DNA from 2 places in the Staphylococcus warneri genome. Region 1 is predicted to be linked to the other one. Evidence: a T-box and tRNA genes for the amino acid it is inferred to sense, from the RefSeq annotation. Region 1 holds a T-box; the other holds one or more tRNA genes.
What was found. The T-box of region 1 lies ahead of serS (serine--tRNA ligase). A T-box ahead of a tRNA ligase gene usually reads a tRNA of that ligase, here a tRNA-Ser.
Positions count from the first base shown of each region.

Region 2: it has a tRNA-Ser gene. The T-box ahead of serS (serine--tRNA ligase) is inferred to sense a tRNA for this amino acid. The anticodon was not compared.

Region 1 covers NZ_LR134269.1:9,275-14,032, reverse strand. Annotated here, with positions in the region: gene EL082_RS00050 (AzlC family ABC transporter permease) at 1-107, opposite strand, end outside; gene serS (serine--tRNA ligase) at 438-1,724, opposite strand; T-box leader at 1,808-2,023, opposite strand; gene hutH (histidine ammonia-lyase) at 2,107-3,606, opposite strand; gene EL082_RS00035 (NAD(P)H-hydrate dehydratase) at 3,940-4,752, shown strand.
Region 2 covers NZ_LR134269.1:1,780,174-1,784,931, reverse strand. Annotated here, with positions in the region: gene EL082_RS08720 (YkvS family protein) at 1-151, opposite strand, end outside; gene EL082_RS08715 (lipoate--protein ligase) at 356-1,342, shown strand; gene EL082_RS08710 (IDEAL domain-containing protein) at 1,422-1,640, opposite strand; gene EL082_RS08705 (competence protein ComK) at 1,859-2,428, shown strand; tRNA gene EL082_RS08700 (tRNA-Asn) at 2,576-2,650, shown strand; tRNA gene EL082_RS08695 (tRNA-Ser) at 2,652-2,740, shown strand; gene EL082_RS08690 (DoxX family protein) at 3,687-4,043, opposite strand; gene EL082_RS12120 (SAR1012 family small protein) at 4,267-4,368, opposite strand; gene EL082_RS08685 (TM2 domain-containing protein) at 4,469-4,681, opposite strand.

The DNA.
Region 1 (4,758 bases):
AACTTTTGAGATGCAGCAACGATGCCAAATGAAATACCAACACCTGCATACCCTAATAATGTTGGAATGCATTCTTTAACACCTTGTCTAAATGTGAGATGGGTCATCTTGTCTCCCCCTTTCTAGTTACAAACGCATTTACGTTTAAATAATAAACTCAAGTCTAATATACAATGATGAAAACGGCAATCACTTTAGACGTCGGTGTGTGTGATGTCAGACAAACCTCACTTTTAAAATGCCGTCATCACAACATTTTAAATATGACAGAATTTTCTATAAATAGTTAGATTACCCACACTATTTTGCGTCTGAATTTTACTTAATGTCCCTCCCCTACCCTCTTACTTTAGGTTATTGGCATAAAAAAAATACGCGGCAATGATGGCTCTTCATTACCGCGCATTGTGTAGCTAGTCATTCGCTAACAATCTAAATTATTTAGTTGGCTTTTGAATATGAGTTTTACCACCCATGAATGGTACTAAGGCTTCAGGGATAGTTACAGTACCATCTTCATTTTGGTAGTTCTCAACAATTGCTGCGAATGTACGACCTACAGCTAAACCACTACCGTTTAACGTATGCGCTAATTCAGGTTTAGCTGCATTATCACGTTTGAAACGGATATTGGCACGTCGTGCTTGGAAGTCAGTACAGTTTGAACATGAACTGATTTCTTTGTAGTCGTTATAGCTAGGTAACCATACTTCTAAGTCGTATGTTTTACTAGCACTGAAACCAATGTCTCCAGTACATAAGATAACACGACGATATGGTAATCCTAATTCTTCTAAGATTGCTTCAGCGTTTGTAGTCATTTCTTCTAAAGCATCCCAAGAATCTTCAGGTTTTTCAAAGCGTACCATTTCAACTTTGTCGAATTGGTGTAAACGAATTAAACCTCTTGTATCTCTACCAGCTGAACCCGCTTCACTACGGAAACATGCAGATTGTCCAGTGAATTTTTCAGGTAAGACACCTGGTTGGATGATTTCATCACGATAGAAGTTTGTTAAAGGTACTTCAGCAGTTGGAATTGTATATAGTCCTTCTTTTTCTACTTTAAATAAATCTTCTTCGAATTTAGGTAATTGACCAGTACCATACATTGTATCAGCGTTAACTAATTGAGGTACCATCATTTCAGTGTAACCATGTTGTGTTGTATGTTTAGTAATCATGTAGTTCATTAATGCACGTTCTAATTGTGCACCGTCTCTAGTTAGATAAACGAAACGTGCACCAGAAATTTTAGCGGCACGATCGAAGTCAGCCATTTTAAGATCTTCTACGATATCCCAGTGTGCTTTCGCTTCGAAATCAAATTCACGTGGTGTACCCCATTTTTTAACTTCGATATTTTCTTCATCTGAAGCACCTTGTGGTACATCATCATTGATAAGGTTTGGAATACGACATAGAATATCTGACATTTTATTATCAATTTCATTTAATTGTGTATCATATTCTTTAATGTCATCACCTAATTGACGCATTTCAGCGATAACATCATCAGCATTTTCTTTATTACGTTTTTTCTGAGCGATTTCTTCACTTACTTTATTACGTTTCGCTTTCATCTCTTCTGTCTTGCTTATTAATGTACGACGCTTTTCATCTAATTCTAATACCTCATCGACTACTTTAGGGTCGTCTCCTCTTAATTCAATTTTGCTCTTAACTTTGTCTGGCTCTGTTCTAAAAAGTTTAATATCTAACATGAAACCTTCATCCTTTCCCATAAAAAATATATATTTAGCATGCCAACTATGTATATAAAAGCATACAAAAAGACCACGCCCCGACAAGGGACGTGGTCTACGCGTTGCCACCCTATTTAACAAACAAAGCAAACATCTCAATGAAATGTAACTTCGTTTGCACTTAACTATAATAACGGTTATTCGCCGATTGCTCACTAAATGTAGGTAGATTCACATTAAAGTGGATTACTTGTTCTCACTAACCACAAGCTCTCTGAAATCCATCAATAATACTACTTGGCCTACGAACAATGTTTTATTAACTTACTCACAATATAGCAAAGTTTTTTGTAATTTTCAAGTTATTTTAAAATTCAATCATTTTCATTTTATGAATGTATTAATGATATGCACTATCCTTTAAGTACTGTGCTACGGCTTCTATGTCCTTATGGAATTGTCTATCCTGTTTGATAGATGGCACAATGTTTCTAAATTCGTCATATTTGTCTCGTGTTTTAGGTGATAGTTGATTGACACCTTTTAACTCAACTGCTTGTAACGCAATAATACATTCAATCGCAATAACTCGTCGTGCATTTTCAATCATTTGATAACCATGTCTTGAAGCAATCGTTCCCATAGATACATGATCTTCTTGGTTAGCTGAAGATGGTATAGAATCTACACTCGCTGGATGTGCAAGTGTTTTATTCTCAGAAACTAGGCTCGCAGCCGCATATTGCATAATCATCGCGCCACTTTGTAAACCAGGTTCAGGACTTAAGAATGCAGGTAGACCGTTATTCAATTGCGGATTCACTAGTCGTTCCACACGTCGTTCTGAAACATTCGCTAATTCACTGACACCTAACTTCAAATGATCAAGCGCAAAGGCGATAGGTTGTCCATGGAAGTTACCACCAGATATAACTATTGTTTCACCGTCTTCATCAAAGATAAGTGGATTATCATTTGAAGCATTCATTTCAAACTCTAACTTTTCTTTTACGTAGTTAAACACTTGATAACTAGCGCCATGAATTTGTGGAATACAACGTAAAGAATACGCATCTTGAACACGAATCTCAGCTTGTCTTGTTGTTAACTTCGAGTCTGCTAACCAATCACGCATACGTGCCGCGACATCTACTTGTTCTTGACTATTTCTAACTGCATGTACTCTATGATCATAAGCATCAACAATACCATTTAACGCTTGATGCGTGAGCGCCGCAATCCACTCTGCTTGGTAACCTAGGTCTTCCGCTTCAATATAATTAATAACCCCTTGAGCAGTCATAGCCTGTGTACCATTAATTAATGCTAATCCTTCTTTAGCTTGTAGATGTAATGGTGCTCTTCCTAATTCATTTAAGACATAACGACTATCAACTTCTTCATTTTTAAAGTAAACAAGTCCTTCACCAATAAGTGCTAAAGCTAAATGAGATAATGGTGCTAAATCACCTGAGGCACCGAGTGAACCTTGTTGAGGAATGACAGGAATAATACGCTCATTAATGAAATATTTGAGCTGATCGACCAATTCTAACGTTACTCCTGAATTTCCTTTTAATAATGTATTAAGACGTAAAATCATCATCACGAGTGATACCTCTTCAGAAAATGGCTCACCCATCCCACAAGCGTGTGAACGTATTAAATTAACTTGTAAGTCATTATATTGAGTCGAATCAATACGCACATCACTAAATAAACCAAACCCTGTAGTGATCCCATAAATGGTTTCTTTATCATTAATAATTCTTTCTACTACACTTCTACTTTTTTTAACTCTTTCTAATGCTTCCTCTGTGATTTCAATTTTTAAATCTTGGTGTAATAATTGTTTAATATCTTCAATCGTTAAAGCTTCTCCATTTAAAAATAAAGTCATAGAAACAGCTCCCCTTTATGTAGAATTAAAACTTCCATTATCAAAAAGTATACGTTTTCATTTTTATATAAACAATACTTTTTACAATTTTTATAATACATTAACAATTTAATTATTTAATACACTAAAATATTGTCATTGTTATACTTGGTATATATATCGTTACATTTCTTAAATTTCTATTGACGAAAGTGTATTACAGGTATAGTATTTTTTATTGTATTTAAAAGCACACACATCGTTGTGACTTATATTCAATATCAAATGAATCAATGAACATAAACCGGTTTGTATAATAGAAATAGATAATCCGGTAAAAGGAGGTTTAGGTAGATGGAAACTTTAGATACTATTAATATTCCTAAAAGAAAAGAAGAGTCTCATAAAGGTGATTACGGTAAAATCCTATTAATTGGTGGATCTGCTAATTTAGGTGGTGCAATCATGTTAGCAGCACGTGCATGTGTATTTAGTGGTAGTGGTTTAATTACTGTAGCAACACACCCAACTAATCATGCTGCATTACATTCTCGATGCCCGGAAGCAATGGTTATCGATATTAACGATACAAAGATGCTTACTAAAATGATTGAAATGACAGACAGTATCTTAATTGGACCTGGACTTGGTGTAGACTTTAAAGGAAATAATGCCATTACTTTCCTATTACAAAACATCCAACCTCATCAGAATTTAATAGTAGACGGTGATGCTATTACTATTTTTAGTAAACTTAAACCTCAACTACCTTCATGTCGAGTAATTTTTACGCCACATCAAAAAGAGTGGGAACGTTTAAGTGGTATCCCAATTGAAGAACAAACTTATGAGCGTAATCGTGAAGCGGTTGATCGTATTGGCGCGACAGTTGTTCTAAAAAAACATGGTACTGAGATTTACTTTAGAAATGAAGATTATAAACTATCTATCGGTAGCCCAGCTATGGCAACTGGTGGTATGGGAGATACTTTAGCAGGAATGATTACTAGCTTCGTAGGCCAATTTGACAGTATAAAAGAAGCGGTGATGAGTGCCACATATACACATAGTTATATCGGAGAAAAGCTTTCTGAAACAATGTATGTCGTACCACCATCACGTTTAATCAATGAAATTCCATTCGCAATGAAACAATTAGAAGAATAGCTTATA
Region 2 (4,758 bases), 660 kb from region 1:
GATTAATAACCGTTTTTTCAGGTAAGTCTAGTGAGTTAAAGTTTTCCATTATTGTTAAATCTACAATAACTGAGTTATCATTTATTTTTTCAACTCGGCCTCTTAAACCATCATAAAATTCTACGATATTACCTACTTCTGCAACAGTCATTTCGAGTCCTCCCTTAATTCATAGCTAGACTATATTGTACTAAAAAATACACTACAAATAAACTAATAACACTAAAAACTCTTAGAATTAATACATAAATTATGAAAATTTTGTCATTATTGAGTAAATAATTGGAATTTTAAATGTAAATGGTGCATAAATAAGGTAAGGGCATATATAGAGAATCTATAAGGAGCGTTTGTTATGAAATTTGTAAGCAATAATAATATAACTGATCCAACACTTAACTTAGCTATGGAAGAATATGTATTAAAAAATCTTCCTTCAGAAGAAAGTTATTTTTTATTTTATGTAAATAGACCCTCCATTATTGTTGGTAAAAATCAGAACACGATAGAAGAGGTCAATAAAGCATACGTTGATGAAAAAGGCATAGATGTCGTACGTAGAATTTCAGGTGGTGGTGCAGTTTATCATGATACAGGTAATTTAAACTTTAGTTTTATTACAGATGATGATGGTAATAGTTTCCATAACTTTAAGAAATTTACAGAACCTATTGTCCAAGCCTTACAATCATTGGGTGTGGACGCAGAAATGACAGGACGTAATGATATTCAAGTTGGTGCTGCTAAAATTTCAGGGAATGCAATGGTTAAAGTTAAAGATAGAATGTTTAGCCACGGTACATTAATGTTGAACAGTGAGCTTGATGAAGTTCAAAATGCTTTAAAAGTAAATCCAGCTAAAATTAAATCAAAAGGTGTTAAATCTGTTAGAAAGCGTGTAGCTAATATTGAAGAATTTTTAACAGAGTCTTTAGATATTGATCAATTTAAACAAATTATTTTAAAAACGATATTTGGTGAACAACAAGTTGAAGAGTATGTATTAACTGATGAAGATTGGAAAAATATCGAGAAATTAAGTAATGAAAAATACCGTACTTGGGACTGGAATTATGGTAAAAATCCAAAATACAATTTTGAACGAGAAGAAAAATTCGAAAAAGGATTTATTCAAATCAAGTTTGATGTGAAAAAGGGTAAAATTGAACACGCAAAAATTTTCGGTGATTTCTTTGGTGAAGGTGACATTAGTGATTTAGAACATGCCTTAGAAGGTTGCCTTCATGACTTTAACCATTTAGAAGAAGCATTGGCAAATTATAATCTATATCATTATTTTGGTGATATAGATAAGAATGAAATATTAAGATTAATGTCTTAAAGTCATATAAATTTAAAAGGTCTATTCTCTAACTTTTTTAGTAGGGAATAGACCTTATTTTGAATGACTCGAATCTAAATTATTCACTGAGAAATGCCTCCAAGTTTTTATATTCTGTTATGTACTCATTGAATGCTTTCTCGTCTTTATTTACTAAAGCTTCATCAATTAGTAATTTCAACTCTTTTTTTCTAACCTCTCTAAGTGCTTCATCAATGACTAGTTCAACGCCTAAATCATTAACTGTAGTTACAAATTCTTCAAGTGTCGTATGTTTCACATTTGTATTATGATTCATAAGGATCTCGACCTTTCGTTTGAATTTAATATATAGATATTATACATTTTTTGAATTTTGAAATCAATGAATATTCTGACATTTTAAACGAAAAAATGTATCATATTACACTTTAAGAATAACTTGACTTTTGTGATTTTTCTTATAAAATAAAAAACATATTATTGATTCTATAAATTAGAAAAGATAATAAAATTTAATAAAGCGAGGTTATCCCAATGACAACTCAGAATATTTACGTAATTAGAAAGGGAGACATGGTGATTAGGCCTAATTATGATAATCAAAATCAACCAAATGGTTCAGAAATTATTCGGTTTGATAAGACAGTCATACAAAGCCCATTTAAAGTTCAAAAGATTATAGAGAGATCATGCAAATTTTATGGTAACAATTATTTAAGTAAAAAAGCTGAAACCAATCGAATCACAGGTATCTCAAGTAAACCTCCAATTTTATTAACTCCTTTATTTCCAACTTACTTTTTTCCTACTCATTCAGATCGACAAGAAGAAAATTTATGGATTAATATGCATTATGTTGAATCTATTAAAGAATTAAAACATCGTAAATGTAAAATCATATTTGCAAACAATGAAACCATTACCCTTAATGTATCATTCCACAGTTTATGGCATCAGTATACCAACGCAATCTTCTTTTATTATATGGTAGATAAACAATCCCGCATGAAATCTAATGACCCCGATAAACCCATCGATTATGAAAAATCCTCATTAAACATTTTTGAAGCATTATCACGTTATTCGCTATTTGTAGATAAATAAATTATGTTGAAATTTAAAATATGCGGAACGTTATATTAATATAGTGTAAATGTTCCGTATATTTTTTTAAGTTATCTCTTGATAATTTACGTAAAATTGATATAATAATATTTGTGCTTGATAGAGAAAGCACTACAATTTAATTATTCCACAGTAGCTCAGTGGTAGAGCTATCGGCTGTTAACCGATCGGTCGTAGGTTCGAGTCCTACCTGTGGAGCCATGGAAACGTACTCAAGTTGGCTGAAGAGGCGCCCCTGCTAAGGGTGTAGGTCGCGAGAGCGGCGCGAGGGTTCGAATCCCTCCGTTTCCGTTTTATAGTAAAAATCAGTTTAATTCTGATTTACTTAAACTACCTAGAACGTTGTTAAACCAACGTTCTTTTTTATTTTGTTAAAAATCCGTTTAAGTTTGTTTAATATATTTTGGTCAATATATGGTCAACACACTTTATTAAAGCGAATGGATAGTCCCTCCGTTACTATAAATAAGGGAGTGGGACAGAAATAATAAAGAACCACTAATCATTTATTATGTAGTGGTTCTTACGCATTAGCCATAGCTAATGTGTACTTTAAAATAGGAATACATGAGTGAAACTCATGCATAAGAAATACTAATTTCTTAAAAAAGTATTTCTTTATCGTTGTCCATCCCCAACTTGCATTGTCTGTAGATTTTCTTTTCGAAATTCTCTATGTTTGGGGCCCGTCCCCCGGCAAGGTTGACTAGAAATGAAAAAGCTTGATACATTAGACCGTCTTTGTAATTTATTACTTAGACGGTTTTATGCATGAACTTTAGTTCATGTATACGTCTAAAGCTTAATTTGAACACATGAGTCAATACGCATGTGTAAGTCATTCTAATTTCTATAAAAAAAAGAATGACTTTACAGTCAACTACTGCCTAAATATGAATGTAACTTGAAATATATATTTATGTCCCAGCCTGTTATTTTTTCTACTGATTTTTGACTTATCAAGAGTTGATTTCCTTCTTATAATATTTACTTCGAAGAATTAAGATTCTTTAGTGCGTGGACTTTAAAATGAAATACATTGAACACAGTAGCTAGCCAACTATGAGGCTAGGCGATAATTGAATATCATAGTATAAAAACACCATGAAATTAGAATCTAACCATAGGGCTGATCTAAAATCATGGTGTTTTTTATTATAATATCAATGCAATACTCAAGCTGTATTCCTAAAGTGATAAGATACTTACAAAAGTCTGTTAATATTAAATAAAATGATCAGTAAAATTGTATCCATTTTTTCCAACTATAACTGCTCATCACTGCTACATTCATTACGATATGAATTATTTCGAACTCATAACCACTAACGTATCCTCGAGTTAATTTTAAGGTGAATATGGAACCTAACATCACACAAATATAGAAAACATTAACATACGGTGTTAAAATCCCAAATATCAAGAAGATACCTCCAACAACTTCACCAATTGACATTAAAATTGCAAGTAGTGGGGGTAAACCTAATGAACCTAGAAAATGTATCGTACCTTCTAGGTCTACAAATTTTAACGTGCCATGTACTAAAAAAGATGTCGCTAACATCCATCTAATTAATAAAATTCCAAATCTCATTGATAGACTGACCTCCAGATTGTTATAAAATAAAAAAGTAAATTTCATAAGTAATTAAGAATAAAAGACTTTAAATTTCTAATAAAAATTATAATACTTATAAAATTTATCTTATTATATAACGAATGGAAGATTTTGTCTTTATTAAATGACCATTTATATAAAAAAGCCCATCAATTGTAATGAATACATTGATGGGCAGTAATTCTCGATATATTATTCTTTATTTTTTTCCGTTTGATTTACCTGAAATCAAATCACGGATAATTTTAACAATGTAACCTGTTATGATTGTTCTTACTACACGTTTAATAATGTTCATCATAATTATGTCTCCCTTTTGCTTTTACTTGATAAATAATATATACCCCGTTTTTAATGTTTTAAAAGTGAATGGAAAATAAATCGCTAGAATAGGGTAAATATTATTTTTCAAAAACAATGTAACCGTCATTGTCAGCTTTTTTAGTAAAAGCGACGATAATAGCATGAACAATAGCTACAATACTTGGAATACCTGTCCAAAAGAAGGCAAGATGTAAAAGACCTTGTCCGACTTTGTCAGCATAAAATTTATGAACACCAATACCTCCTAAAAAAATAGCTACTAATATATAAATGACTTTATTAACTCTCATTTTTTGCTACCTCCTAAAAATAAGATTCATCGATTAAAGAATTAATCACGTAACAAACATAAAAATGTATTTTAGAA